One region of the Streptomyces sp. NPDC094032 genome, then DNA from elsewhere that is predicted to be linked to it. Evidence: riboswitches for the same ligand, from Rfam matches in the RefSeq annotation. Region 1 holds a riboswitch; each other region holds the start of a gene.
The links. Region 1 has a riboswitch for cobalamin ahead of metE (5-methyltetrahydropteroyltriglutamate--homocysteine S-methyltransferase). Riboswitches for the same ligand answer to the same signal wherever they lie in the genome.
Positions count from the first base shown of each region.

Region 1 (6,969 bases):
CGATGGCACCGGCGACGGCGTCGGCGGTGAACTCCGCCACCGAGAGACCGCGGTCGTCGGCCTTGTACTCCGCCGCCAGCATGCCGATGTCGATCTGGGACGGGCCCAGGTCCAGCGTGGTCAGCGCCTCCAGGAACGGCAGGGTCTCGGTGACCGAGAGCTCCTCGCCGTCGATCTGGCGGGCGAATCGGTGGGTCTTGAGAATGCTGACCACCGACTTGTTCACCAGGGAGCGGCTGTGGAGGAGGACCGTGACGTCCTGCTCGCGGTGCAGCTTCCCGATGATCGGAATCATGGACTCCGCGATCTCCTCGCGGTGCTTCCAGTTGGTGAACGAGTCCTCGTTGACAGTCACAGTGCAACTTTCGAGCTAGGCAGTGCTCATATGCTAACCCGACCGCCATCGGGTCCTTCAAGGGGTCCCCGGCGAGGTGGTCGTCACGTCGCCGGGAACCGGTCATCCCTGTCGCGTCACCGTCTTCTCTCCGGTCACACCCCGCACTCCCGTCATACGGAGGGGGGTGCGAGCTCCGTCCGTACGGTGCGGGCCGCGGCCACCAGGTTCTCCAGGGCCGTACGCGTCTCCGGCCAGCCGCGCGTCTTCAGACCGCAGTCCGGGTTCACCCACAGCCGCTCCGCGGGGATGGCCGAAAGTCCCGTCCGCAGCAGAGCCGCCGCCTCCTCCGGATCCGGCACCCGGGGCGAGTGGATGTCGTACACACCGGGCCCCGCCTCGCGCGGATAGGCGTGCGCGGCGAGCTCCCGGGCCACCCGCATGCGCGAACGGGCCGCCTCCAGACTGATCACGTCCGCGTCCAGCTCGTCGATGGCGCCGATCACGTCGCCGAACTCGGCGTAACACATGTGCGTGTGGATCTGGGTGTCCGGCCGCACCCCGCTCGTCGCGAGCCGGAACGCCTCCGTCGCCCACTCCAGGTACGCCGCCCGGCCCGCCGCCCGCAGCGGCAGGGTCTCCCGCAGCGCCGGCTCGTCGACCTGCACCACCGAGGTGCCCGCCGCCTCCAGGTCCGCGACCTCGTCCCGCAGCGCCAGCGCCACCTGCCGGGCCGTCTCCGCGAGCGGCTGGTCGTCCCGGACGAACGACCAGGCCAGCATCGTCACCGGACCTGTCAGCATCCCCTTCACCGGGCGCGCCGTCAGCGACTGCGCGAACCCCGTCCAGCGCACCGTCATCGGCCCCGGCCGCGCCACGTCACCGGCCAGCACCGGCGGCCGGACGTACCGCGTGCCGTACGACTGCACCCAGCCGTGCCGGGTCGCGAGGAAGCCGTCGAGCCGCTCGGCGAAGTACTGCACCATGTCGTTGCGCTCGGGCTCCCCGTGCACCAGCACGTCCAGGCCCGCCTTCTCCTGGAACGCGACCACCTCCCGGATCTCCGCCTCGATCCGCTCCTCGTACGCGGCGGCCCCGATCCGCCCCGCGCGCAGACCGGCGCGGGCCGCGCGCAGCTCCGGCGTCTGCGGGAAGGACCCGATCGTCGTCGTCGGCAGCAGCGGCAGCCGCAGCCGGACCCGCTGGGCCGCCGCCCGCTCCGCGTACGGCTGCGCGCGGCGCGTGTCGGCCGCGGTGACCGCCGCCGCCCGGGCCCGTACCGCCGGATCCCGCGTCAGCGCGGAAGCGGTACGCGAACCCAGCGCGGCCCGGTTGGCCGCGAGCCGGGCCGCGACGGCGCCGGGCCCCTCGGCGAGCCCCCGCGCCAGCGTCGCGACCTCCTCCGCCTTCTGCCGGGCGAACGCCAGCCAGCGCGCGACCTGCGGATCCACGTCCCGCTCGGCCGCCGCGTCCAGCGGCACGTGCAGCAGGGAGCAGGAGGCCGCCACGTCGACCCGGTCGGCCAGGCCGAGGAGGGTCGCCAGGGTCGCAAGCGAACGCTCCAGATCGTTGATCCACACGTTCCGGCCGTCCACCACCCCCGCGACGAGCCGCTTGCCCGGCAGCCCGCCGACCGCCGCGAGGTCCGCCAGGTTCGCCGCCGCGGGACCCGTGAAGTCCAGCGCCAGACCGTCGACCGGCGCCTTCGCGAGCACGGGCAGCGCCTCGCCGAGACGGTCGAAGTACGAGGCCACCAGCAGCCGCGGCCGGTCGGTGAGCGCCCCGAGATCCCGGTACGCGCGGGCGGCCGCGTTCAGCTCCGCCGGGGTGCGGTCCTGCACCAGGGCCGGCTCGTCCAGCTGCACCCACTCCGCGCCCGCCGCCCGCAGATCCGCCAGCACCTCCGCGTACACCGGCAGCAGCCGGTCGAGCAGCGTCAGCGGGACGAAGTCGGCGGGCGCGTCCGCGGCCGGCTTCGCGAGCAGCAGGAACGTCACGGGCCCGACGAGCACCGGCCGGGCCGCGAAGCCCAGCGACAGGGCCTCGGTCAGCTCGCCGACCTGCTTGCGCGCGTCGGCCGAGAACACCGTCCCCGGGCCGAGTTCCGGCACCAGGTAGTGGTAGTTGGTGTCGAACCACTTGGTCATCTCCAGCGGCGCCACCTCCCGCGTACCGCGCGCCATGGCGAAGTACCCGTCGAGGGGGTCGGCGGCGACCGCGGCACGATGCCGGGCGGGCACCGCGCCCACCATCACGCTGGTGTCCAGGACATGGTCGTAGTACGAGAAGTCGCCGGTCGGCACCTCGCGGACACCGTCCTCGACGAGCTGCCGCCAGGCCGCGCGGCGCAGCTCCGCCCCCGTCCGGCGCAGCTGATCGGCCGTCACCCTGCCCTGCCAGTAGCCCTCGACGGCCTTCTTGAGCTCCCGGTCCGGGCCCTGGCGGGGGTATCCGTACACGGTCGTGGTCGTGCTGGTCACGGGACTCTCCTTCGCGAGTCGTGTGGGAGGACCCCGGTGGGACCACGAGCGCGCGAAAGGAGCGAGGAAACCCGGGAGACGGCGCATGCGCCGTGCCCGTACCGTCGCCGACCCGCCCACGAGGTCACCGGAATCTCCGCGCGCGGTCGTCACGCACGGGCAGTGGCAGGTCTTCGGACTCGCGGGCACGCCCTCCTCGTGGAGGACACCTACTGGCCGTCGCTTCCCGGACCCCCAGGGCCCAGTGCTGTTGACGGCGGTCGTTCCCGCTCACCGCTGCGGGGCAGTCCCGGATTCCCACCGGGTTCCCTCTTACGACGCATCCCGCCTGGCGGACGGGGCGAACCAGCTGCAACGCCCACCCTACGCCCTGCCGTTGGGAGCGAGAAGGCCGATCGGCGGGCACGCGGGGAACGGGGCGCGAACTGGCGGGCCGAACGCCTACCGGACGCCGCCCGGGCCCGACACAATCCCCCTATGACGATCACCCCGGTCACCCGGAGCGCTCAGCGGACGCGCCGCACCCTCCTCCACTTCGCCCGCGGCATCCTGACGAGCGCCGTGATCGGGGGCTCACTCGCCGGGCTCGTCGTCGGCACCGTCATCGAGAACCCGCCGCTCCTCGTCGCGGGCCTGGTCGTGCCCCTCGTCTACGGCCTGCTCGTCCTCGCCGCCGGAGCACCCGCACGCCGGCGGGAGGCGGCCGTCGTCCACCGCACCGCCCTCGGGAAGATCGAGAGCCGGCAGGCCACCGGCGGCGGCGACACCAGCGACGTCCTCGTACGCTTCGAGGCCACCGTCGCGCCGGACGACGAGCCGCCGTACCGCGTCGAGTTCACCCAGTTCATCAACGTCGTCGACCTGCCCGACTACCAGCCGGGCGGCACGGTCGTGGTGCGGTATCCGCCGGACCGGCCGTGGAAGGTCGAGATCGTGAAGCGGCCGACGCCCCAGGGGGAGGACCGCGCGGCCGGGGCCCGTATCGACTCGGTGCCCGGACCCGCCCTGACCGAGTCGCTCCCCGAGGGCAGCTCCGCCGCCGGCTTCGTCAACCTCTTCGCCCTGCTGCTCGCCGCGGCCGCCGTCGTCTTCCTCTACCGCGCCGAACTCTTCGGCCCCGACACCGACGCGCCGCCCCCGTCGGCCGCCGCCCCCTCGTCGACCACGGGCGTCTCCTCGTCCACCGGTACGGTCTCCTTCGGCCCCGGCCAGTCCATGCTCGACCCGGGCGCCCTGCGCCTGGCCGTCACGCAGCTCACCCAGGGCGACGAGAAGCGCCAGGCACTCACCGTCGTCGTGCAGGACCGGCTGCTCACCGTCGTGTTCGCCCCCACCGGCACCCAGGCCCCCGGCTTCGACCTGGACGCGCTGCCCTACGCGCGCATCCCCGCACTCGTCCGCGAGGCCAGGACCGGCCTCGGCGTCCGCTCCCCGCAGACCTGGCAGCTCACCGCCGAGAGCCTCACCGGATCCCTCACCCTCAGGATCGGCGTGACCGGCGCCGACGGGGCCGGCTCGCTGGAGGCGGACGGCGACGGCAGGGTGGTCTCGCGCACCTCGGCACACTGACGACGAGGCGGACCAGGCGGAGCAGGCGGACCAGGAGGAGCAGGAGGAACACGGATGGGCTGGCACGGGTATCTGGCGTTGTGGTGCGGGGTGTTCGGCACGGTGGCGCTGGTCGGCTACGGGCGGTCGCTGGCCGGGGTGACCGCCGGCCAGCGGGCGGTCAGGGTCATGGGCAGGATCGAGCGGGTCACGGAGCCACGGCACGGAAGCTCGGGGCGCGACGGGATATCCGTCGTCGTCGCCTTCCAGGACCCGGCCACCGGACAGGAGTTCACCGTCACCAACGACGGCGAGCGCGGTGATCTGATCCGCGCGGCCTGGACCGGACGGGAGGTCGGCCTCCGCTATCCCCCCGGCCGGCCGCACGCCTACCGGTTCATCAGCGACCCGGAGGAGGGCCGGAGCGGGCTCGGCTGGCCCAACTTCGCGGTCTTCCTGATCTACGTCGGCCTGGTCGTCGTCGCGGCCGTCGACTGGGGCTGGCCGTGGGCCCTCATCGGCTTCGGGGTGCCCTGGACCCTGCTGGCCGTGACCTATCTGCCCGGCTCCGTGCGCGTCACGCGCCGCCGCGCCGAAGAGCTGACCTCCGTGGCCCCCGTGCCCGGCCGGGTCGTCGCCGTGCTCAGGGACGTCACCATCGACGAGGACGGCGACACCCTCACCCACCACCGGCCGGTCGTCGCCTTCACCACGCACGAGGGCACCGCCGTCACCGCGTACTGCCCGGACGGTCTGCCCGACCCCGTCCACTCGCGCGGCCGCCTCCTCACGGTCCGCTACACGCCCGCCGACCCGTCCGAATTCGTCCTGGACATGGGCGCCGAGAACCGGTCCCGCAGACTCGACTTCGGCTGTAGCGCCGTGGCGGTCGTCGTGGGGGTGGCGGCGGCCGTGGTGGGCACGGTCCTGGTCACGAGGTGAGCCGCCGGACGGCCGGTGCGCCCACCGCACCGGCCGTCCTCACGCATGGCGATCCGTCAGGCCACCGCCATGGCGGGCGAGTTGGTGACGCCCTCGTCGTGCCGGAGCAGAGTGAGCAGTGCGGCCCGGGCCCGTGCCACCCGTGAACGCACGGTGCCGACCGGACAGCCCATGGCCTCGGCGGCCTCCGCGTACGGCAGACCGAGGAGCTGGGTGAGGACGAAGGCGTCACGGCGCTCACCCGGGATGGCCGACAGGAGCTCGGCGAGCGCGATGCCGTCCTCGAAACCGGGCAGGTCACGGGGCTGCGCGTGCTCGGCGGCGGTCTGCCAGTCGTCACGGTCCGAGAGCCGGGGCCGCGCGGCGGCGTGCCGCAGGCTGTCGACCACGGTGCGACGCGCTATCGAGAGCAGCCAGGTCCGCGCGGACGAACGCCCCTGGAAACGGGGCAGGGCCGCGAGGGCTCTCAGGAACACCTCCTGGGTGAGGTCGTCGGCCGCCTGACGGTCGGCGCTCAGATACGCCACGTACCGCCACACGTCACGGTGCAGCGCGCGGACGAACTGATCGGCCTTCGCGGGGTCCCCGTCCCGGGCCGCGAGGGCCAGCAGGGTCGTGGCGGCGTCGGATTCGGCGGAGTGGTGGGTACGGGCCGGGGGGCCGGCGGGGCCGGCGGGGCCGGCGGGTGTGCGGGCAGGAGTCATCGCCACAGGTCCTTCGATCCTTGAGGGAGACAGAGGGGTGTTCCGGCCTGCCCCGAGGGCACGGCCGAGGCCCGAGCGGCGGCCGTGCGGCGGCCGGCGGGCCCGGGGAACCGGCTGTCGGATCAGACGACAGCGACTGCCTGCGGAGGACCCCGTGAGACGAGCGAATGGGCGAGGTGCGGCTGCCGGGGCGCACGCTCGTCGCCCGGGCGTACGGGACGCAGCCGCGGCCGGTGCACGGGGACGGGCGCGGCGCCGAGCAGCAGGGCCAGCGGCCGGAACAGCCCCGCGGGCAGCGCCCGCAGCAGCCGGAACGCGCCGCGCTCGCCGTACGCGAGCCACAGCCCGCTGAGCAGCGCGGCCAGAAGGTGCGCGGCGAACATGCCGGAGGACGAGGAGAGCGAGAGGCCCGGGAGGCCCGGGAGCCCTGGGAGGCTCGCGAGCGATGTCATGTCGTGGGCGTCGGCGGCCGCCGGCAGATGCGCCATGGCGAGGTGCCCCATGTGACCGGCGGTACCCATGTCGAGCCCCACGTCGGGCACATGGCTCATGGCCGGACGGACCATGGGGCCGGAGAACACACCCGCGCCGGACCCGGCGGCCCCGCCACCGGACTGCGCCCAGGAGAACACCGAGTGCAGCACCGTCTGGACGCCCACGGCCGCCGCCGTCACCGCGCACAGGCCGCGCTCGCGGGCGGCCACGGCCCACGCCGCCCCGGCGGTCGCCGCGAAGGCCGCGCCCAGCGCCCAACCGCCCACGGGACGGCCCGACATCAGGACGTGGCCGGTCGCGGCGAGCAGCACGCAGACGGCCGCGAACAGGGCGGCCCGTACCGCACGCGCTAATCGGCCCGGTGTCATGGCGTGCCCATCCTCGCACCCCTCCCCGGTGGTCTGCCCGCCCCCTCGACCCGTGGACCCATGCCTACGCGACATGTGGTCCGTCCCACAAGAGGGCC
Region 1 covers NZ_JBEOUE010000026.1:17,683-24,651, forward strand. The annotation lists gene ABTZ54_RS28875 (glyceraldehyde-3-phosphate dehydrogenase) at 1-355, opposite strand, end outside; gene metE (5-methyltetrahydropteroyltriglutamate--homocysteine S-methyltransferase) at 508-2,814, opposite strand; cobalamin riboswitch at 2,978-3,162, opposite strand; gene ABTZ54_RS28885 (hypothetical protein) at 3,292-4,383, shown strand; gene ABTZ54_RS28890 (DUF3592 domain-containing protein) at 4,438-5,304, shown strand; gene ABTZ54_RS28895 (sigma-70 family RNA polymerase sigma factor) at 5,361-6,008, opposite strand; gene ABTZ54_RS28900 (hypothetical protein) at 6,131-6,871, opposite strand.

Region 2 (6,969 bases), on a different contig from region 1:
GGGCAACACCACGCCCGCGGCCGAGTTCAACATCCTCTGCGACCCGGAGGCGGCGGACCTGGTCTTCCGCAGCGGGATCCCGCTGACCATGTTCGGCCTGAACGTCACCCACCAGGTCCGGGCCACCCCCGACGTGCTCGCGCGGCTGGCCGGGCTCGGCACCCCGCTCGGGCGCCTGTGCGTCGAGCTCCTGACGTACTTCGCCGCGACCTACCGCGAGGTGTACGGCTTCGACGCGCCGCCCCTGCACGACCCGCTGACCGTGGCGCACCTGATCGACCCCTCGCTGGTCAGCCTGGTGCGGGCGCCGGTGGCGGTCGAGCTGACCGGCACGTACACGCGCGGGGCGACCGTGATCGACCTGGACGGCGTGACCGGCCTGCCGGCCAACGCCGAGGTCGGCATCGAGGCGGACGCGGACCGCTTCTGGGACCTGATCGTGGACGCGGTGCGGGTGCTGGGGGAGCGGTCGGTCAGCGCGTCGCCTTCTTGACGCCGCCGCCCGTACCCGGCCGGTACGGCTTCACCGAGCCCCCGCCGATGCCCGGGGCGATCCGGACGGGCGTCCGGGTCGCGCTCGGGGTCTCGTCAGGGGTCCCGTCAGCGGTCTCGTCCGGGTTCTCGAACACGTCCTCGGACGGGGTGGACGAGGGCGCCGGGGGCGCCGACGTCGTGGGCTTCGCCGACGTCGGGGCGGTCGGCTTCGGCTTCTTGCCCCGGCCGTCGTCGTCGCCACCGCCCGAGCAGGCGCCCAAGGCCAGGACAAGCCCCAGCACAGCCGCCGTCGTCATCACCGTTCCGCGGGCACGCATGCCCACCACCCCACCCCAGGCCAGACTCCCGATCCGCACACACGTGCGGACCGGGATCGTAACTCAGCCCTCGGCGCCCTCTTCGAGGTCGCCCTCGGTCTCCAGGAAGACCTGCCGCAGCGCCGCCAGCGTCTCCGGGTCCGGCTTCTCCCACATGCCGCGGGACTCGGCCTCCAGGAGCCGCTCGGCGATGCCGTGCAGCGCCCAGGGGTTGGCCTCCTTCAGGAAGGCCTGGTTCTCCGGGTCCAGGACGTACGCCTCGGTCAGCTTGTCGTACATCCAGTCGGCGACCACGCCCGTCGTGGCGTCGTAACCGAAGAGGTAGTCGACCGTCGCCGCCAGCTCGAACGCGCCCTTGTAGCCGTGCCGCCGCATCGCCTCGATCCAGCGCGGGTTGACCACGCGGGCGCGGAACACCCGGGAGGTCTCCTCGACCAGCGTGCGGGTGCGGACGGTCTCCGGGCGGGTGGAGTCGCCGATGTACGCCTCGGGGGCCGTGCCCTTCAGCGCGCGGACGGTCGCCACCATGCCGCCGTGGTACTGGAAGTAGTCGTCGGAGTCCGCGATGTCGTGCTCACGCGTGTCCGTGTTCTTCGCCGCGACCGCGATCCGCTTGTACGCCGTCTCCATCTCGGCGCGCGCCGGGCGCCCTTCGAGCCCGCGCCCGTACGCGTAACCGCCCCACACCGTATACACCTCGGCCAGGTCGGCGTCGGTGCGCCAGTCGCGCGAGTCGATCAGCTGGAGCAGACCCGCGCCGTACGTGCCGGGGCGGGAGCCGAAGATACGGGTGGTGGCGCGCCGCTCGTCGCCGTGCTCCGCGAGGTCCGCCTGGGCGTGCGCCCGTACGTAGTTGTCCTCGGCGGCCTCGTCCAGACCCGCGACCAGCCGTACGGCGTCGTCGAGAAGCCCGATGACGTGCGGGAACGCGTCCCGGAAGAAGCCCGAGATGCGCAGCGTCACATCGACGCGCGGGCGGCCCAGCTCAGCCAGCGGGATGGGTTCGAGGCCGTTCACGCGGCGCGAGGCGTCGTCCCAGCAGGGGCGGACGCCGAGCAGGGCGAGCGCCTCGGCGACGTCGTCGCCCGCGGTGCGCATCGCGCTCGTCCCCCACAGGGAGAGGCCGACGGAGGTCGGCCACTCGCCCTGGTCGTCGCGGTAGCGCGTGAGCAGCGAGTCGGCGAGCGCCTGGCCGGTCTCCCACGCGAGGCGGGACGGCACGGCCTTCGGGTCGACCGAGTAGAAGTTGCGGCCGGTCGGCAGCACGTTGACCAGACCGCGCAGCGGCGAGCCGGACGGGCCGGCCGGGACGAAGCCGCCGTTCAACGCGTGGACGGCGTGCGTCAGTTCGTCGGTGGTGCCGGCCAGACGCGGGACGACCTGCTCGCAGGCGAAGCGCAGCACCGCGTGCACCTCGGTGCCGTATGCGGCGGCCACGGAGCCGATCGCGTCCACGGACCACTCCGCGGCCTCCATGCCCTCGACCAGCTCGCGGGCCTTCGCCTCCGCCTCGTCGGCGGTGGTGCGGGTCGCCGCCGACTCGTCCAGGCCGAGCGCCTCGCGCAGGCCGGGCAGCGCCTGCGTGCCGCCCCAGATCTGGCGGGCGCGCAGGATGGAGAGGACCAGGTTGACCCGGGCCTCGCCGACCGGCGCGCCGCCCAGGACATGCAGACCGTCCCTGATCTGGGCGTCCTTGACCTCGCACAGCCAGCCGTCGACGTGCAGCAGGAAGTCGTCGAAGCCGTCGTCCGCCGGGCGGTCCGCCATGCCCAGGTCGTGGTCCAGCTTCGCCGCCTGGATCAGCGTCCAGATCTGCGCGCGGATCGCGGGCAGCTTCGCCGGGTCCATGGAGCTGATCTGCGCGTACTCGTCGAGCAGCTGCTCCAGGCGCGCGATGTCGCCGTACGAGTCGGCGCGGGCCATCGGCGGCACCAGGTGGTCGACGAGCGTGGCGTGCACCCGGCGCTTGGCCTGGGTGCCCTCGCCCGGGTCGTTGACCAGGAAGGGGTAGACCAGCGGCAGGTCGCCGAGGGCCGCGTCGGGGCCGCAGGCGGCGGACAGGCCGGCATTCTTGCCGGGCAGCCACTCCAGGTTGCCGTGCTTGCCCAGGTGCACCATCGCGTCGGCGCCGAAGCCGCCGTCCTCGGCGCGGGCGGCGATCCAGCGGTAGGCGGCCAGGTAGTGGTGCGAGGGCGGCAGGTCGGGGTCGTGGTAGATCGCGATCGGGTTCTCGCCGAAGCCGCGCGGCGGCTGGATGAGCACGAGCAGGTTCCCGCGGCGCAGCGCGGCGAGCACGATGTCGCCCTCGGGATTCCGGGACCGGTCCAGGAACATCTCGCCGGGCGCCGGGCCCCAGTGCTCCTCGACCTGCTCGCGCAGCTCCGCCGGGAGTTCGGCGTACCAGCGCTTGTAGTCGGCGGCCGGGATGCGGACCGGGTTGCGGGCCAGCTGCTCCTCGGTGAGCCAGTCCTGGTCGTGCCCGCCGGCCTCGATCAGGGCGTAGATCAGCTCGTCGCCGTCCCCGGAGACGAGGCCGGGGATCTCGTCGACGGGCCCGAAGTCGTACCCCTCGGCGATCAGCCGCTTCAACAGCGCGACGGCGGAGGCGGGCGTGTCCAGACCGACCGCGTTGCCGATCCGGGAGTGCTTCGTCGGGTACGCGGAGAGGACGAGCGCCAGCTTCTTCTCGCCGTTCGCGATGTGACGCAGGCGGGCGTGCCGGACGGCGATGCCGGCGACTCGAGAGGCGCGCTCGGGGTCCGCGACGTACGCGGGCAGGCCGTCCTCGTCGATCTCCTTGAAGGAGAACGGGACGGTGATGAGCCGCCCGTCGAACTCGGGGACGGCGACCTGGCTGGCGGCGTCCAGCGGCGAGAGGCCCTCGTCGTTCTCCTCCCAGGCGGCGCGCGAGCCGGTCAGGCACAGGGCCTGGAGGATCGGCACGTCGAGGGCGGCGAGCGCGCCCGCGTCCCAGGCCTCCTCGTCGCCGCCCGCCTGCGCCTCGGCCGGCTTGGTGCCGCCCGCCGCGAGGACGGTGGTGACGATCGCGTCGGCGCCGCGCAGCTCGTCGAGGAGCTCCGGCTCGGGGGCCCGCAGGGAGGCCACGTACAGCGCCTTCGCGCGGGCGCCCTTCGCCTCGATCGCGTCGCACAGGGCGCCGACGAAGGCGGTGTTGCCGCTCATGTGGTGGGCGCGGTAGTAGAGCACGGCGACGGTCGGGCCCTCGCCGTCGGTGGCGGTGCGCTCCAGCGGGCCCCAGGTCGGCGCGGCGGCCGGCGGCTCGAACCCGTGGCCGGTGAGCAGCACGGTGTCGGAGAGGAAGCGGGCCAGCTGGCCGAGGTTGGCCGGGCCGCCGTGCGCCAGGTAGGCGTGGGCCTCGGTGGCCACGCCGACCGGGACCGTGGAGGCCTCCATCAGCTGGGCGTCGGGGGCCTGTTCGCCGCTGAGCACCACCACCGGCTTGCCCGCCGCCCGGACCGTGTCCAGGCCCTCCTCCCAGGAGCGCAGGCCGCCGAGGAGGCGTACGACGACGAGCTCGACGCCGTCGAGCAGCGCGGGGAGGTCGCCGGACGGCAGCCGGGCCGGGTTGGCGAACCGCCACTCCACCGCGCCCTCGTCGGCGGCGGCGTTCGCCGCGCGGGCGCTGAGCAGGTCGGTGTCGGAGTGCGACAGCAGCAGGAGCATGGCGAGCTCAGGCCCTTCCTCGGGGTTGTCCGCGCCCCGGGTGGTCGTATGGACGGCGGGAGTTCCTGACTCACCGCCCCGGACGAATCCGGACCGGCTCACAGTGGCGGGACCGCGCCGGATTCCCACCGGGCTTCCTCCCCGGGGTCCTGGGACCCCATGCCGCTTGCATCCTAGATCGTGAGCGGGCGGGGCGGGGGGAGAGTGGGGGGTTGGGGGGATCACATCGGGGGCGGGGCCCGGTGCGACGACGGGGGCGGGGCCCGGTGCGACGACGGGGCCAGGTCCCGGTCGTGGCCGCCGCGAGCCCCGGCCGCAGGCGCCCCCGCCCCGGTCACGGCCGCCTCCGGCCCCGGTCGTGGCTCGTTCTCGGCAGGTGGGAGCCGATCCCGCCGTGGGTATGCTCGCCGCCATGTCGGCCACCCCACGCACCTCGCCCGAACCGGGCGAACCTCTCATACGGGACCGCGGCGACGCCTGTCCGGGTGCGCTGCGACTGCACGCGGCGGACGACGGGCGGCTTGCCCGACTGCGGCTGCCCGGCGGCCTTTTGACGGAGTCTCAGGTCCTCGCCCTGGCCGACGCGGCCGAGTCCCTCGGGGACGGCGGCGTCAGCGTCACCTCGCGGGGCAACGCGGAGCTGCGCGGGCTCGGCGAGGGCTGCGGCGGCGAGCTCGCCGCCCTCCTCGACCGGGCCGGGCTGCTGCCCTCGCCCACCCACGAACGCGTCCGCAACATCGTCGCCTCGCCCACCGCGGGACTGGACGGACTCGGCGGCGCGGACGTGCAGTTGTGGGCGCGGGAGCTGGACGCCCTGCTGTGCGCGGAGGCGTGGACGGCGGCGCTCTCGGGACGGTTCCTGTTCGTGCTGGACGACGGGCGGGGCGACGTCGCGGGGCTCGGCGGGGATGTGACCTTGCTCGCAGGGACCGGTGGCGACCGTGCCCTGCTCCTCCTCGGCGACCAGGCCCTCCGGGTCGCCGCCGGCGACGCCCCGCGCGCCGCCCTCGCCGCCGCCGACGCCTTCCTGCGGGCCGCCGCCGACGCCGGGACCGGCGCCTGGCGGGTGCGGGAGCTGCCCGAGGGGTGCGTCCCGGACCTGGCGGGTGCCCTCGCGCGCGCCGGGCTCGACGCGGAGCTCGTCCCCGGCCCCGTACCGCCGCTTCCGGCAGGGCGACCGCCCGTTCCCGGGCCGCTCGGGCCGGACGCCCTCTACGTCCTCGCCCCACTCGGCCGGCTGACCGCCGCCCAGCTGCGGGCCCTCCTCCCGGCCCGCGAGGTGCGCCTCACGCCGTGGCGCGGCGCGGTGGTCGTCGCCCCGCGCGACGGGCTCGCGGCACCGGCCGAGCACGCGGACCCGGCGGAGCGGGCAGAGCAGGCCCAGCCCCCCGCCCGCCTCGCCGAGCTCGCCGCCCACGGCCTGATCACGCACCCCCACGCCCCCGGCACCGGCGTCGGCGCCTGCACCGGGCGGCCCGGCTGCGCCAAGGCCCTCGCCGACGTGCGGCGGGACGCGGCCCACGCCCCGCACGGCCTGCTGCCCGTGCACTTCTCCGGATGCGCGCGCCGCTGCGGGCACCCGCACGGTGCCTGGGTGGACGTCCTCGCCACCGAGGACGGCGCCTATCTGGTGGACGGCGCCCCCACCCCCCGTACCTCCCTGTCCGAAGCAGTCGCGGCGGCCCGCGGCCCGGCGACACCCACGAGATGAGCGAGAGCAACAGGATGTTCGAGTACGAGAAGGACGGCGCGGAGATCTACCGCCGTTCCTTTGCCACGATCCGCGCCGAGGCGGATCTCGCGGGCCTGCCCGCCGACGTCGCCACGGTCGCGGTGCGGATGATCCACGCCTGCGGCATGACCGACCTCGTGCGCGACATCGCCCACTCCCCCGGCGTCGTGGCCTCGGCCCGCGCCGCCCTGCGCGCGGGCGCGCCGATCCTCTGCGACGCCCAGATGGTCGCCAGCGGCGTCACCCGCAAGCGGCTGCCCGCCGACAACGACGTGGTCTGCACGCTCTCCGACCCCTCGGTCCCCGCGCTCGCCGCGGAGCTCGGCACCACCCGGTCGGCCGCCGCGATGGAGCTGTGGCGGGACCGCCTGGAGGGCTCCGTCGTCGCCATCGGCAACGCCCCGACCGCGCTCTTCCACCTCCTGGAGATGATCGCGAAGGGCGCGGGCCGGCCCGCCGCCGTGCTCGGCATCCCGGTCGGCTTCATCGGCGCCGCCGAGTCCAAGGACGCGCTGGCCGCCAACGACCTGGGCATCGAGTACCTGGTCGTACGGGGCAGGCGGGGCGGCAGCGCCATGACCGCGGCGGCGCTCAACGCCCTCGCCCACGAAGCGGAGATCCAGCAGTGACCTCAGTGACCCCAGTGACCGGAAAGCTGTACGGCGTCGGCCTCGGCCCCGGCGACCCGGATCTGATGACGGTGGCCGCGGTCAAGGCCATCGCCGCCGCCGACGTCGTCGC
Region 2 covers NZ_JBEOUE010000025.1:62,565-69,533, reverse strand. The annotation lists gene ABTZ54_RS28535 (nucleoside hydrolase) at 1-493, shown strand, start outside; gene ABTZ54_RS28530 (hypothetical protein) at 474-812, opposite strand; gene cobN (cobaltochelatase subunit CobN) at 876-4,496, opposite strand; cobalamin riboswitch at 4,537-4,675, opposite strand; gene ABTZ54_RS28520 (ferredoxin-like domain-containing protein) at 4,909-6,207, shown strand; gene ABTZ54_RS28515 (precorrin-8X methylmutase) at 6,204-6,857, shown strand; gene cobJ (precorrin-3B C(17)-methyltransferase) at 6,923-6,969, shown strand, end outside.
Region 2: it holds a riboswitch for cobalamin, as region 1 does, so the genes downstream of both, cobN (cobaltochelatase subunit CobN) here and metE (5-methyltetrahydropteroyltriglutamate--homocysteine S-methyltransferase) in region 1, are expected to answer to the same signal.

Region 3 (6,969 bases), on a different contig from region 1:
CCGCGACGGGCTTGACGCGGCCGCGGCGGTGGGCGACGACCGGATCCAGGAGCGCTTCCAGGGGCGGGTGACGCCGGAGAACTGGACGCACGGCTCGGCGGCGCAGCGGCAGCAGTGGTTCTCCACCGGCTACTCCACGGGCGACCTGGCCCGCTGCAACACCTTCCGGTGACGCGGCGGCCTCCGGCGCTGTGTCGGTGGCGACTGCCAGACTGAGACCCAGGTCACATTCGTCATGGAGTTCCGTCAGGGACTCCGCACAGGAGAGGAAGTGGTCGGGATGGCCGAGGCACCCGACATCTGTCCGACACTGCGGTACGAGGACGCGAAGGCCGCGATCACGCTGCTGACCGAGGCCTTCGGCTTCACGGCGACCGCGGTGTACGAGGGCGAGGACGGGCGTGTGATGCACGCGGAGCTCGCGTACGGGAACGGGATGGTGATGCTCGGCAGCTCGGGCTCCGGCAGCGAGTTCGACAAGCGCATGGCGGGCGGCGGCCCGACGGGGGTGTACGTGCGGGTGGCGGACGTGGACGAGCACCACGCGCGGGCCGTGGCCCACGGCGTGGAGATCGTGATGCCGCCCACCGACCAGGAGTACGGCTCCCGCGACTACATGGCCCTGGACGGCGAGGGCAACGTCTGGAGCTTCGGTACGTACGCCCCCGGCGCCGCGGCCGGGTAGCGACAGCCCGGACGCGGCCCGGAGGGGGTCAGGACCCGCCCGTGTGGACCTGGAAGGCGGCCCGGCGGACCGCCTTCGCCAGGGCCGGGTCGGGGTGCGCCGCGGCGAGCGCGACCAGGACCTGCACGGTGCGTGGGTGGCCGACGGCCCTGACCGCGTCGAGCAGGGCCGGGACGGTGCCCTGCACGGCCGAGTCCAGGTGGCGTACGAGCAGGGTGCTCTCGCCGTGGTCGGCGACGGCGGCGGCGGTGTCCACCCAGAGCCAGGTCGCCTCCTCGCGGGTGAGCACCTCGGGGGCGTCGTCGGGGTCGGCGCCCTCGTACTCGGCGAGCCAGAGCAGCGCGTACGGGCGCAGCGAGGGCTCGGCGAGGGCGGCGCGGACCTCGGGCTCGGCCGGGGCGCCGACCACCCGCAGGGCCTCGAAGGCGAGGCCGCGCAGCAGGGCGTCCTCGCCGCGGGCCACGGCGAGGAGCTCGCCGACGGCGCCGGCGAGGGTGCGGGCGGCGAGCCAGGCGCGGTACTCGTCGCGGGCCGGGCCCGGGGTGAGGCGGGCGCAGCCGCGCAGCATGTCCTCGGCGGACTGCTCGATGTTGCCGGCGGGGCTCTGGGCGGCGACGCAGATCTGCTCCAGCTTGACCCAGACCGCCCAGTTCCCGAGCGGGGTCAGGGTGGCCTGGCCGGTGCCCAGGGTCAGGGCGCCGACGGCGGCCAGGCCTTCGAGGGCCCAGTCGAGCAGCGCGGGCAGTCCCTCGGCGGCGGGGGCGGTCTCGACGGCGGTGCCGGGGGCCGGGACCTCGCAGCGCTCCTCGCGCAGCTCCTCGACGCGCTGCCCGAGCAGGTCGAGCAGGGTGGGCACGGGGACGGGCCCGGCGGAGAGCTGGAGCAGCGAGAGGATCTGCGGGACGGCCTCGACGACCTCGGCGACGGCGCCGGGGGCGACGGCCTCGGGCACCGGGTGGACCAGCGACCAGGCGTCGAGGAGGGCGACCCAGCCGCGCAGCACGGCGGAGTCGTCGCGGTCCCAGGCGTGCAGCCGCCAGCCGGGGCGGGCGGTGCCGCCGTGCAGTTCGACGAGTCCGGCGAGCCGGGCGCGGTCCCAGCCGGCCCGGACCTGGGCGGGTGTCAGATCGAGCGCGGCGGCGGCCCGTTGTCCGTCGCCGACGTCCGCGGGTGCGGTCTCGGTGTTGCGGTCCACGGCGGCCCAGCGGGCGATCCGTACGGCGTCGGCCAGCACGGCACGGGCCTGGCCGGCCAGTTCCGCCCGGGGCGGTGTCCCCTCGGGCGGCCGCGGCGCCGGGCGGGTGCGCCGGGTCGTCACGGCCCGCCGCGCGGTGGCGAGGGCCCGCGGACGGACGAGTCGGAGTCTGGAGTTGCGCGCCAATGGTTCATCGGGCTTTCGAGACGTCACGGGGGCAGTCTTCCCGCTGACGGCCCGAAAGCCCAATCGGAATCCGCAACGCCGCTGCATCGGGCCCGGCGTCGGGTGCTGGGGCCTGTCCTAGACGAGCGGCGTCAGGAAGCGCCGCAGGGCCTCCTCGTAGCGGAGCGGGTCCGCGTTCCACATGGCCGCGTGGGGGGCGTTGCCGACCGTGGTGAGGGTGACCAGGTCGGGGCGGAGGGCGGCCAGCCGCTGCGAGCGGTCCCAGGGGGCGATCGTGTCGTCGGGTCCGTGGAAGAGGAGGGTCGGCACCCGCAGGCCGGAGGGGTCGGCGGCCTCCGCGAGCCGGTCGCCGTGCAGGCCGGTCCTGCCCTGGGCGGCGCGGACGGCGAGCGGGACGAGGGGGCCGGGGATGCCGCGGGCGGCGACGAGGTTGCGCAGGGTGGCCTCCCAGTCGAGGACCGGGGAGTCGAGGACCAGGCCGCTGACGCGGTCGCGCACCCCGGAGCCCGCGGCGGCGTGCAGGGCCATCGCGGCCCCCGCGCCCCAGCCGTGCAGGACGACCTGTTCGGCGCCCCGGCGGACGGCGTAGCGGATGGCGGCGTCGACGTCGCGCCACTCGGAGTCGCCCAGGTGGGCGAGGCCGTCGGGGGCGGGGGGCGCGCCCTCGTCGCCGCGGTAGGCGGGGACGAGGACGGGGACCTGCCGGCGCTGGAGGAAGGGGACCAGGTTGAGCGCGTGCTCGCGGGTGGCGCCGAGGCCGTGCAGGGCGATCACCCAGGTGGAGTGGGCGCCGGGGACGAGCCAGGCGGGGAGGTTGCCGAGCTCGCCGGGGATCTCGACGTCCTCGTAGGAGAGGCCGAGGGCGGTCTCGGGGGTGCCGCAGTGCAGCTGGGGGGTGAAGCGGACGCGGGCGCCGGTGGAGAGGGTGCCGAGCTCGACCCGTTCGAGCCGGCGCACGACGGTGTCCGCGGTGTGCGGGACCCGGTCGAGGACGGGGCCGACGACCGCGTGCAGTCCGGCGGCCTCGATCCCGTAGGTGCCGGGGCGCAGGGAGGCCAGGCTGCGGGTGAGGGTGATCCGGCCCGGTCCGGTGGCGTGCACCGTCAGTTTCGGATCCCCGGGGAGGGGCCGTCCGGACGGCACCCCCAGGGCGGCGTCGCTTGCGTACCGGCCGGCCGCCACCGCGGCCGCGCCGACACCGATCACTGTGGTGACGGCCACTGCCGTCGCTGTAGCCGGGCGCACGCTCCCAGTGTCGGCAGAGGGCGGGAAGGCTGCCACCGGACGGCACCCCGGACGAGTGACAAGGGTCTCCCCCGCGGGGTCGTCCGTACGGCTGACGGGGTCGGTGGCGGGTCCACGGGACGGAACGGGTGGAGAGTGGTGGAAGGGGGGTGAGTCGTATCCGTCCCGGTACGCCAGGGCTTACCCCGGGTCGCACCGTGACCGCATGGTGGACGGCCCTGCCGTCGGGGCGGGATCGGGGACGTATCGGGGACGTAAGCGGAATCTCCGGACCCTGGTTGGGGACACCACACAGCCCGACCCAGTTCATCTTCCGTTCACCCAGGTTGCGTACGTTCGACGAGTCACTGACGTCAAACGATTGCCTGGGTAAATGGAACACATCACGCTGCTGCTCGCGATTGTGGTCGTGACAGCTCTCGTGTTCGATTTCACGAACGGTTTCCACGACACCGCCAACGCGATGGCGACGACCATCTCGACCGGTGCTCTCAAGCCCAAGACGGCGGTGGCCATGTCCGCCGTGCTGAACCTCGTCGGCGCGTTCCTGTCCGTGGAGGTCGCCAAGACGATCTCCGGCGGGATCATCAACGAAGAGGGCATTCGCACAGAAGTGATCTTCGCGGCGCTCGTCGGCGCCATCCTGTGGAACCTGCTGACCTGGCTGCTCGGTCTGCCGTCCAGCTCCTCCCACGCCCTGTTCGGCGGCCTCATCGGCGCCGCCGTGATGTCGGCCGGCTGGGACGCGGTCAACGGCCCGACCATCGTCACCAAGGTCCTGATCCCGGCCGTCGCCGCGCCGATCGTCGCCGGTCTGGCCGCGATGGTCGCGACCCGCCTGACGTACCGCCTCGGCGCCAAGTCGAACACCGGCACGAAGGCCACCGCCAAGGGCTACCGGGCCGGCCAGATCGCGTCCGCCGGTCTCGTCTCGCTCGCCCACGGCACCAACGACGCCCAGAAGACGATGGGCATCATCACCCTCGCCCTGGTCACCAGCGGCGTCCTGGCCCCCGGCGCCAACCCGCCCATGTGGGTCATCGTCTCCGCCGGTGTCGCCATCGCGCTCGGCACCTACCTCGGCGGCTGGCGCATCATCCGCACCATGGGCAAGGGCCTCACCGACCTCCAGCCGCAGCAGGGCTTCGCCGCCCAGACCAGCGCCGCGACGGTCATCCTGGCCTCCTCCCACCTGGGCTTCTCGCTCTCCACCACCCAGTCCTGCTCGGGTGCCGTGATGGGTGCCGGCCTCGGCCGCAAGGGCGGTGTCGTCCGCTGGTCGACCGCCACCCGGATGTTCGTCGCCTGGGGTCTGACCCTGCCCGCCGCGGGCCTGGTCGGCGCCGCCGCCGAGTTCCTCACCAAGCAGGGCACCTGGGGCATCGCCGCCGTCGCGGTCCTGCTCGTGGCCGGCTCGGCCGTGATCTGGTCGCTGTCGCGCCGCAAGCCGGTCGACCACACCAACGTCACCGCCGACGACATCGACGCCCCCGCCGCCCCGGCCGAGCCCGCGGGCGTCGTGACCACCGCCATCGCGGCCGTCACCCCGCCGCCGCCGGCCGGCTCCGTCGCCGCCGTCGCGGACGCGGACCTGAAGACCACCATCCCCACCCCGGGCCCCACGGACCCGGCCGCTCCCCCGGCCCCCGCCGCCGCGGTCTAAGGAACTGGAACCAAGCATGAAGATCGACTGGGCAGCCCTCGGCTCCGTCTTCGGAGTCAGCCTCGTGGCGACCGTCGCGCTGGTGGGCCTCTTCACCCTCGGTGTCATGGGCCTCTCCAAGCAGGAGGAGGCCGCCGAGAACGGCGGCTCCGCCACGCTCGCCGTCACCGGCGCCTACGCCTGCTTCGCGCTGTGCCTGGCGGCCGTCTCCTACGGCATCTACCTGATCGTCGCCTGACGCACCGAGCACACCGGCCGGGCGGTCCGCACCACGAGGTGCGGGCCGCCCGGTCCTCGTGTCTGTGGCGCTCCGCACAGTGACCCGACGCAGGTCAAGGGTGAGTTGACGGCTGTTCGCACAGCGTGGTGGACTGCCGGGGCCATTACGGCGGCAGTAGAGGAAGTCCGGTGCGATTCCGGCGCGGTCCCGCCACTGTGACCGGCCCCCCGGGGCCGGGAGTCAGGAACTCTCGCCGCCGGTCACGTCGATCCAGGGCGCGGACCCTGAGTGAGGACAGAGCGCCATGCCCGGCCGCGGCCTCAGCATTCCCGGTGCCTTCTCGGGTGCCACCAGCGCCTTCGCGTACGGAGCGGCCGCCGGCCTCGCCGTCGACCTGCTCGCCGGCGACCCCCGCCGCGGCCATCCCGTCGCCGCCTTCGGGCGCGCGGCCGGCGCCGTCGAGGAACACCTGCTGCGCGACCACCGCGGCTGGGGCGCCCTGCACACCGCCGTCTGCGCCGGATCCACCGTGGCGCTCGGCGCGCTGGCCGCCCGTACGGTACGGGGCAGCCGCACCGCCACCGTCGCCCTGACCGCCGCCTCCGTGTGGGCCGTCGTCGGCGGTACGACCCTGGGCCGCGAGGCCCGCGCGATCGGCGGGGCGCTCGCGGCCGGGGACCTGGAGGTCGCCCGGGAGCGCCTGCCGCACCTGTGCGGACGCGACCCGCACTCCCTGGACGGTCCCGCGATGGCCCGCGCGGTCGTCGAATCGGTCGCCGAGAACACCTCCGACGCCGTGGTGGGCGCCCTGTTCTGGGGCGCCGTCGCGGGCGTGCCGGGCCTGCTCGGCTTCCGGGCGGTGAACACCCTGGACGCGATGGTCGGCCACAAGTCGCCGAAGTACCGCCGCTTCGGCTGGGCCTCGGCCCGGCTCGACGACCTCGCGGGATGGCCCGGCGCCCGGCTCACCGCCGTGCTCGCCACCGTCGCGGGCGGCGACCCGCGCGGCGCGGCACGCGCCTGGCGCGCGGACGCCTCGAAGCACCCCAGCCCCAACGCGGGCCCGGTGGAGGCCTCCTTCGCGGGCGCGCTCGGCGTACGGCTCGGCGGGACGCTGGCGTACGGCGGCCGGGTCGAGCACCGGCCCGTGCTCAACGGCGAGGGGCGGCCCGTCGAGGTCGCCGACATCGACCGGGCGGTACGGCTGTCCCGCCGGGTCACCGGACTGACCCTGGCCGCCTGCGTGGGCGGCCGGATGATCGCGAGCGCGCTGAAGCGGAGGAACGCATGAGGGGTGGGGGGCTGCTCGTCGCCGGGACCACGTCCGACGCGGGCAAGAGCGTCGTCACGGCCGGCATCTGCCGCTGGCTGGTCCGGCGGGGGATCAAGGTCGCGCCGTTCAAGGGGCAGAACATGTCCCTGAACTCCTTCGTGACCCGGGAGGGCGCGGAGATCGGGCGCGCCCAGGCCATGCAGGCGCAGGCCGCCCGCGTCGAGCCGAGCGCGCTGATGAACCCGGTGCTGCTCAAGCCCGGCAGCGACCGCTCCAGCCAGGTCGTGCTGATGGGCAAGCCGGTCGGCGAGATGAGCGCCCGCGGCTACCACGGCGGACGCCAGCAGACGCTGTTCGAGCCGGTGATGGCGTGCCTGGAGGAGCTGCGGGGCACGTACGACGCCGTGATCTGCGAGGGGGCGGGCAGCCCGGCCGAGATCAACCTGCGGCGCACGGACATCGTCAACATGGGCATCGCGCGGGCCGCGCGGCTGCCCGTCGT
Region 3 covers NZ_JBEOUE010000013.1:156,084-163,052, reverse strand. The annotation lists gene ypfJ (KPN_02809 family neutral zinc metallopeptidase) at 1-172, shown strand, start outside; gene ABTZ54_RS20135 (VOC family protein) at 281-685, shown strand; gene ABTZ54_RS20130 (hypothetical protein) at 714-2,093, opposite strand; gene ABTZ54_RS20125 (alpha/beta hydrolase) at 2,184-3,311, opposite strand; gene ABTZ54_RS20120 (inorganic phosphate transporter) at 3,685-4,974, shown strand; gene ABTZ54_RS20115 (hypothetical protein) at 4,991-5,212, shown strand; cobalamin riboswitch at 5,325-5,466, shown strand; gene ABTZ54_RS20110 (cobalamin biosynthesis protein) at 5,499-6,485, shown strand; gene ABTZ54_RS20105 (cobyric acid synthase) at 6,482-6,969, shown strand, end outside.
Region 3: it holds a riboswitch for cobalamin, as region 1 does, so the genes downstream of both, ABTZ54_RS20110 (cobalamin biosynthesis protein) here and metE (5-methyltetrahydropteroyltriglutamate--homocysteine S-methyltransferase) in region 1, are expected to answer to the same signal.

Region 4 (6,969 bases), on a different contig from region 1:
CGGCGTCTCCATGAACAGGTTCAGCGACTGCGACTGGTCCAGGAAGGGGGTCCGGTCCGCGGCCATGTCGATCAGGCCGCGCTGCGGGATCTCCCAGGCCGTGCGGTACAGCTCGCGCACCTCGGCGGGCACCCAGGTGAAGCCGGCCACCGAGCCGTTGGAGTCGCGCAGCGCCTCACGGGTCTGCGCGTCCCACACGCCGAGCGCCTTCAGCTCGTCGACCAGGTACGAGTTGACCTGGAGGAACTCGCCGGAGAGCGTCTCGCGCTTGAACAGGTTGGAGACCTGCGGCTCGATGCACTCGTAGACGCCGGCGATCGAGGCGATGGTCGCGGTCGGCGCGATGGCGAGCAGCAGGCTGTTGCGCATGCCGACGGCGGCGATCCGCTCGCGCAGCGCGGCCCAGCGCTCCGGCCAGTTCAGCTCCACGTCGTAGTGGTCAGGGTGCAGCACACCGCGCGCGGTGCGGGTCTTGTCCCAGGCGGGCAGCGGGCCGTTGCGCTCGGCGAGGTCGGCGGAGGCCTCGTACGCGGCCAGCATGATCCGCTCGGCGATCCGGGTGGACAGCGCGCGGGCCTCGGCCGAGTCGAAGGGCAGCTTCAGCTTGAAGAAGACGTCCTGGAGGCCCATCGCGCCCAGGCCCACCGGCCGCCAGCGGGCGTTGGAGCGGCCGGCCTGCTCGGTCGGGTAGAAGTTGATGTCGACGACCCGGTCGAGGAAGGTGACGGCGGTGCGCACGGTCTCGTCGAGCCGCGCCCAGTCGATGTCCGAACCGACGACGAAGGCGCCGAGGTTGACCGAGCCCAGGTTGCAGACGGCCGTCTCGCCGTCGTCGGTGACCTCGATGATCTCGGTGCAGAGGTTCGAGGAGTGGACTACCGAGCCGGGCTCGGCGGTCTGGTTGGCGGTCCGGTTGGACGCGTCCTTGAAGGTCATCCAGCCGTTGCCGGTCTGCGCGAGGGTACGCATCATCCGGCCGTACAGGTCACGCGCCGGCATGGACTTCTTGGCCAGGCCCGCGGCCTCCGCCTTGAGGTACGCGGCGTCGAACTCCGCGCCGTACAGGTCGACGAGCTCGGGCACGTCGGCGGGGGAGAACAGCGACCACGCGGCGTCCGCGTTGACCCGGCGCATGAACTCGTCCGGGATCCAGTGCGCCAGGTTCAGGTTGTGCGTGCGGCGGGCGTCCTCGCCGGTGTTGTCGCGGAGCTCCAGGAACTCCTCGATGTCCGCGTGCCAGGTCTCCAGGTAGACCGCGGCGGCGCCCTTGCGGCGGCCGCCCTGGTTCACCGCGGCGACGGAGGCGTCCAGCGTCTTCAGGAACGGCACGATGCCGTTGGAGTGCCCGTTGGTGCCGCGGATCAGCGAACCGCGGGCGCGGATGCGGGAGTACGAGAGGCCGATGCCGCCCGCGTGCTTCGACAGGCGCGCGACCTGGTGGTAGCGGTCGTAGATGGAGTCCAGCTCGTCCTGCGGGGAGTCGAGCAGGTAGCAGGAGGACATCTGCGGGTGGCGGGTGCCGGAGTTGAAGAGGGTGGGGGAGGAGGGCAGGTAGTCCAGGCGGCTCATCAGCCCGTACAGCGCGGCCACCTCGTCGACGGCGCGCGTCGACTCGTCCTCGGCGAGACCGCTCGCGACGCGCAGCATGAAGTGCTGCGGGGTCTCGATCACCTGGCGGGTGATCGGGTGGCGCAGCAGGTAGCGGGAGTAGAGGGTGCGCAGGCCGAAGTAGCCGAAGCGGTCGTCGCCCGCCGGGTCGATCAGCGCGTCGAGGCGCGCGGCGTGCGCGGCGACGAACGCGGCCGTGCGGTCGGCGATCAGGCCCTCGCGGTGGCCGACGGCGACGGAGGCCGAGAAGGAGGACGCGCCCTGTCCGGCGGCCTCGTCGGCGATGGTGACGGTGAGCAGCCGGGCGGCGAGCCGGGAGTACGCCGGGTCCTCGGCGATCAGTCCGGCGGCGGCCTCGGTGGCCAGCTCGCGCAGCTCCGCCTCGTCCGCGCCCGCGCTGCGGCCGCGCAGGGCGGCGGCGGCGACCTTGCCGGGGTCGGTGTCCGGGAGGTCGGCGGTGAGATCGGTCAGGGTCCGCAGCAGTACGGTGCCGGGTCCGTCGGTCTCGATCGCTGCGGCCGGATCGGCGGGCGCGATGGTCACGTGGGGGCTCTCCCTCGCTCGGCTCGGAGCCAGGACGGGAGGCGGGAACGGGCGGCCGTACGCACGGCGGCGCCGCGTCCACCGGCCCACTCCGCGAGGCCCGGACGTCTGTGGCACCCGGAACGGACGGACCGGGCGCGCTGCCGGCAGGTCCTCGGACTCACCCTGGGCGCGAAAGCGCGCAAAACACACCGTTGCGGGACAGTTCCGGATTTCCACCGGATTCCCCTGCGGCGACAGCGAGGACGAGCATACATGTGGGGGGCTCCGCTCGCGGAACCCCCCACATGTTGTGTCGGTCGGAGCTGCGGTCAGAGCTCCAGAACGTAGGTGAAGAGCATGAATTCCGAGCCCTGGACGGGATTCCAGTCCCGTTCGGGGGAGCGGGTGAAGCCCAGTCGCTCATAGACGCGGTGGGCGGTGGACATGGCCGGCTGGGTGGACAGCACGATCCGCGCGCAGCCCTCCACGGCCCGCGCCCGGTCGACGCAGGCCCGCACCAGGGCCTCCCCGACGCCCCGGCCGCGGGCGGTGTGGGCGACGGCCAGCATGCGGAACTCGGCCTCGCCCTCCCGGGCGATGTCGGCCCACTCCCCGCCGCCGGCGGTGAAGGTCACCCCGCCGAGGACCGGGCCGGCCGGATCCGTGGTGTCGACCGCCACGAGCACCTCGGCCTCGGCGTCCCGCCGGGCCACGTCCCGCAGCAGGTGCTGGTACTCGTCGTCCTCGCCGAAGGCGAGGAACCCGTCGTCGAGGTAGGCCCGCGCGGTGACCTCGCCGAGGGCCTCGTACTCCTCGGGCCGTATCGCCCTGATCGTGAAGTCCATGACCGGCAGTCTGCCCCCGGCACGGCTCCGCCCGCCTCCGGATATGCCGGGGGCGGGCGGAGCGGGCGGAGCGGGCGACCAGGGGCTCAGTGCCCGGCGGCACCCACCTTCGGGAGCTCGGTGACGACACCCGCGTCCCCGGCGTCCGCCGTGTAGTCCGCGGGCGAGGTCTCGTCGACGCCCTCGGGCGCCTTGAGCGCCTTCAGGACGACGGTGAGGACCACGGTGACCACCAGGTTGAGCACGAAGGCGGTGAGGCCGATGTAGCCGATCTCGCCGATGCCGGGGATCTCGGCCGACGAGCCGCCGAAGTGCTTCTGGGTCGGGCTGGCCACGCCGTATGCCGCGGCCGTGCCGTAGACCATGCCGACGGCCCAGCCGGCGAGCAGCGCCCAGCGGTGGAACCAGCGGGTGAACAGGCCGCCGACCAGGGCGGGGAAGGTCTGGAGGATCCAGATGCCGCCGAGCAGCTGGAAGTTGATGGCGACGGTCTTGTCCATGGTGAGGACGAAGACCAGCGCGCCGACCTTCACGAGCAGCGAGACCAGCTTGGAGACCTTGGTCTCCTGCTCGGGCGTCGCGTGCGGCTTGAGGAAGTCCTTGTAGATGTTCCTGGTGAACAGGTTGGCCGCCGCGATCGACATGATCGCCGCCGGGACCAGCGCGCCGATGCCGATGGCGGCGAAGGCCACGCCCGCGAACCAGGCCGGGAACATGTCCTCGAAGAGCTGCGGGATGGCCAGCTGCCCGTTGGTGACCTTCACCCCGGCGGCGATGGCCATGAAGCCGAGCAGCGCGAGCAGGCCGAGCATCAGCGAGTACAGCGGCAGGATCGTGGTGTTGCGGCGGATCACCTCGCGGCTCCTGGAGGAGAGCGTCGCGGTGATCGAGTGCGGGTACATGAAGAGCGCGAGCGCCGAGCCCAGCGCCAGCGTCGCGTACGTCCACTGGCCGGCCTCGCCGGGCACGAGCGCGCCCTTGGGCTTGCCGGTGGCCGGGTTGATCGTCTGGTACGCCTCGCCGGCCTTGGCGAAGATCTCGTCGAAGCCGCCCAGCTTGATCGGGATGTAGATGATCGCCACCGCGATGACGATGTAGATCAGGGTGTCCTTGACGAAGGCGATGAGCGCCGGGGCGCGCAGGCCGGAGGAGTACGTGTACGCCGCGAGCACGCCGAAGGCGATGAGCAGCGGCAGGTCCTTGATGAACCAGTGGGTGTTCTCGCCGCCGCCGACGCCCATCACGTCCAGGACGGCCTGGATGCCGACGAGTTGGAGGGCGATGTACGGCATGGTGGCGAGGATGCCGGTGACGGCGACCGCGAGCGACAGGCCCTTGGAGCCGAAGCGGCCGCGGACGAAGTCGGAGGTGGTGACGTAACCGTGCTTGTGGGAGACCGACCACAGGCGGGGCAGGAAGGTGAAGATCAGCGGGTAGACCAGGATCGTGTACGGCACGGCGAAGAAGCCGGCCGCGCCCGCCGCGTAGATGGCCGCCGGGACGGCGACGAAGGTGTACGCGGTGTAGAGGTCGCCGCCGAGCAGGAACCAGGTGACCCAGGTGCCGAACGACCGGCCGCCCAGGCCCCATTCGTCCAGGCTGTTCTCGTTCTCGGCCTTGCGCCACTTCGCGGCCAGGAATCCCATGACCGTGACGGCCAGGAAGAAGAAGACGAAGACGCCGAGCGCGACGCCGTTCACGCCGTCGTTCATCGCGCGTCACCCCCCTTGCGGACGCGCTGGTCGCGCTTCCAGAGCTGGTACGCGAGCATGGTCAGACCGGTGGAGACGACCACCCAGAGCATCTGGTACCAGTAGAAGAACGGGATGCCGATGAAGGTGGGGTCCACCTTCGCGTACGAGCCCACCCAGAGCATCGCCACGAAGGGCGCGGCCAGGCAGAGCGCGATCACCACCCTCGACGGTGTGATGACCGGTTGTTTCCCTTGTGTCGCTTCTGACATGGCGAAACCGTCCCCTCGCTGATCACCTCGTAAGACGGGGCAATCTAGGGGACGGTCTCGCCGTTAGGAACCCCTGTCCGTATAACGGATCAGGTGTGTCAGGTCAGCCGTTGGGACGCTGGAGTCGGGCCACGAACTTGTAGCGGTCGCCGCGGTAGACCGAACGCACCCATTCGACCGGTTCGCCCTGGGCGTCCAGGGAGTGACGGGAGAGCATCAGCATCGGCAGGCCCACGTCCGTACCGAGCAGACCGGCCTCGCGCGGGGTGGCGAGCGAGGTCTCGATGGTCTCCTCGGCCTCGGCCAGATGCACGTCGTACACCTCGGCGAGCGCGGTGTAGAGCGAGGTGTACTTCACCAGCGAACGCCGCAGCGCGGGGAAGCGCTTGGCGGACAGATGGGTGGTCTCGATGGCCATCGGCTCGCCGCTCGCGAGGCGCAGTCGCTCGATCCGCAGCACCCGGCCGCCGGCCGTGATGTCGAGCAGCCCGGCGAGGGTGTCGTCCGCGGTGACGTAACCGATGTCGAGGAGCTGCGAGGTGGGCTCAAGGCCCTGCGCGCGCATGTCCTCGGTGTACGAGGTGAGCTGGAGGGCCTGGGAGACCTTGGGCTTGGCCACGAAGGTGCCCTTGCCCTGGATCCGCTCCAGGCGGCCCTCGACCACCAGTTCCTGGAGGGCCTGGCGCACGGTGGTGCGCGAGGTGTCGAACTCCGCGGCGAGCGTGCGCTCCGGCGGGACCGGGGTGCCGGGCGGCAGGGTCTCCGTCATGTCGAGCAAGTGCCGCTTCAGTCGGTAGTACTTGGGCACGCGCGCGGTGCGGGTGGCGGCGCCGCCCTCTGTCTCCGTGCTGCCCGCGTCCGTGGCCATGGCCTGCCTTCCCGACTCCTGTGCTGCTGCCGTCACCGGCTCCTCCGTCTGTCGCGGCTCACATGGTGGCACGGACCGGTCACAGGTCGTCGCCCTCCCTCAGGTGTCGGTCCGATAACGGACCCGACTGCCCTTCTTATACACCCTTGACACCCCTAAAGGTCTAGGCCAAGCTCCGGGTACTGGTCTACACCATTAAAGACCAGGTCCCAGCCCCACGAGCATTACTCGACGCATGTCTTCGCGCGGTGGGCAGGGGTTTGCAGCATCCCTGAGGAGGGTGGCGTGAAGCGCAAGCTCATCGCGGCGATCGGCGTCGCGGGCATGATGGTCAGCATTGCCGCGTGTGGTGGCACCGACGCCAAGGACGGTGCGAAGGCCGGCGGCGGCGACGCCAAGGAGCTCACCGTCTGGCTGACGGTCGACGCCCAGAACAACTGGCCCGAGCTGGTCAAGGCCGCCGATGACGCGGTTGCCAAGAAGCACCCCGGCATCAAGATCAAGCACGAGTACTACGGCTGGCCGGACAAGAACACCAAGCTGGACGCGGTGCTCGCCACGGACAAGGCCCCGGACGTTGTCGAGATGGGCAACTCCGAGATGATCAGCTACATGGCCAAGGGCGCCTTCGCCCCGGTCGACCCGTCGAAGTTCGACAACTCCGACAAGTGGCTCGACGCCCTCAAGGACTCGGTCACCTACAACGGCAAGACCTACGGTGTCCCCTACTACGCCGGTGGCCGCGTGGGCACCTGGCGCAAGGACATCGCCGCCGAGGCCGGCGTCAAGACCGCCCCGAAGACCTGGGCCGAGCTCACCTCCGCCCTGGACAAGATCCAGGCGAAGAAGGGCGACAAGTTCAGCGCCTGGTACCAGCCGTCGCCCGACTGGTACGCCGCGATGTCCTTCGTCTACGAGGCCGGCGGCTCCATCGCCAAGCAGGACGGCGAGACCTGGAAGTCGAACCTCTCCTCGGCCGAGTCCATCAAGGGCCTCACCGAGTACAAGAACATCGTCGACAAGTACATGCACGGCGACAAGACGAAGGACGAGTCCGACCGTCCCGTCGTCTTCGGCCAGGGCAACTCCGCGACGATCTTCGCCGCCGGCTGGGAGGGCGCCACCGCCGCCGACCCGAAGTCCGACAAGGTCGGCGGGCT
Region 4 covers NZ_JBEOUE010000022.1:53,453-60,421, reverse strand. The annotation lists gene ABTZ54_RS26835 (ribonucleoside-diphosphate reductase subunit alpha) at 1-2,151, opposite strand, end outside; cobalamin riboswitch at 2,280-2,404, opposite strand; gene ABTZ54_RS26830 (GNAT family N-acetyltransferase) at 2,463-2,978, opposite strand; gene mctP (monocarboxylate uptake permease MctP) at 3,065-4,690, opposite strand; gene ABTZ54_RS26820 (DUF3311 domain-containing protein) at 4,687-4,941, opposite strand; gene ABTZ54_RS26815 (GntR family transcriptional regulator) at 5,045-5,809, opposite strand; gene ABTZ54_RS26810 (extracellular solute-binding protein) at 6,095-6,969, shown strand, end outside.
Region 4: it holds a riboswitch for cobalamin, as region 1 does, so the genes downstream of both, ABTZ54_RS26835 (ribonucleoside-diphosphate reductase subunit alpha) here and metE (5-methyltetrahydropteroyltriglutamate--homocysteine S-methyltransferase) in region 1, are expected to answer to the same signal.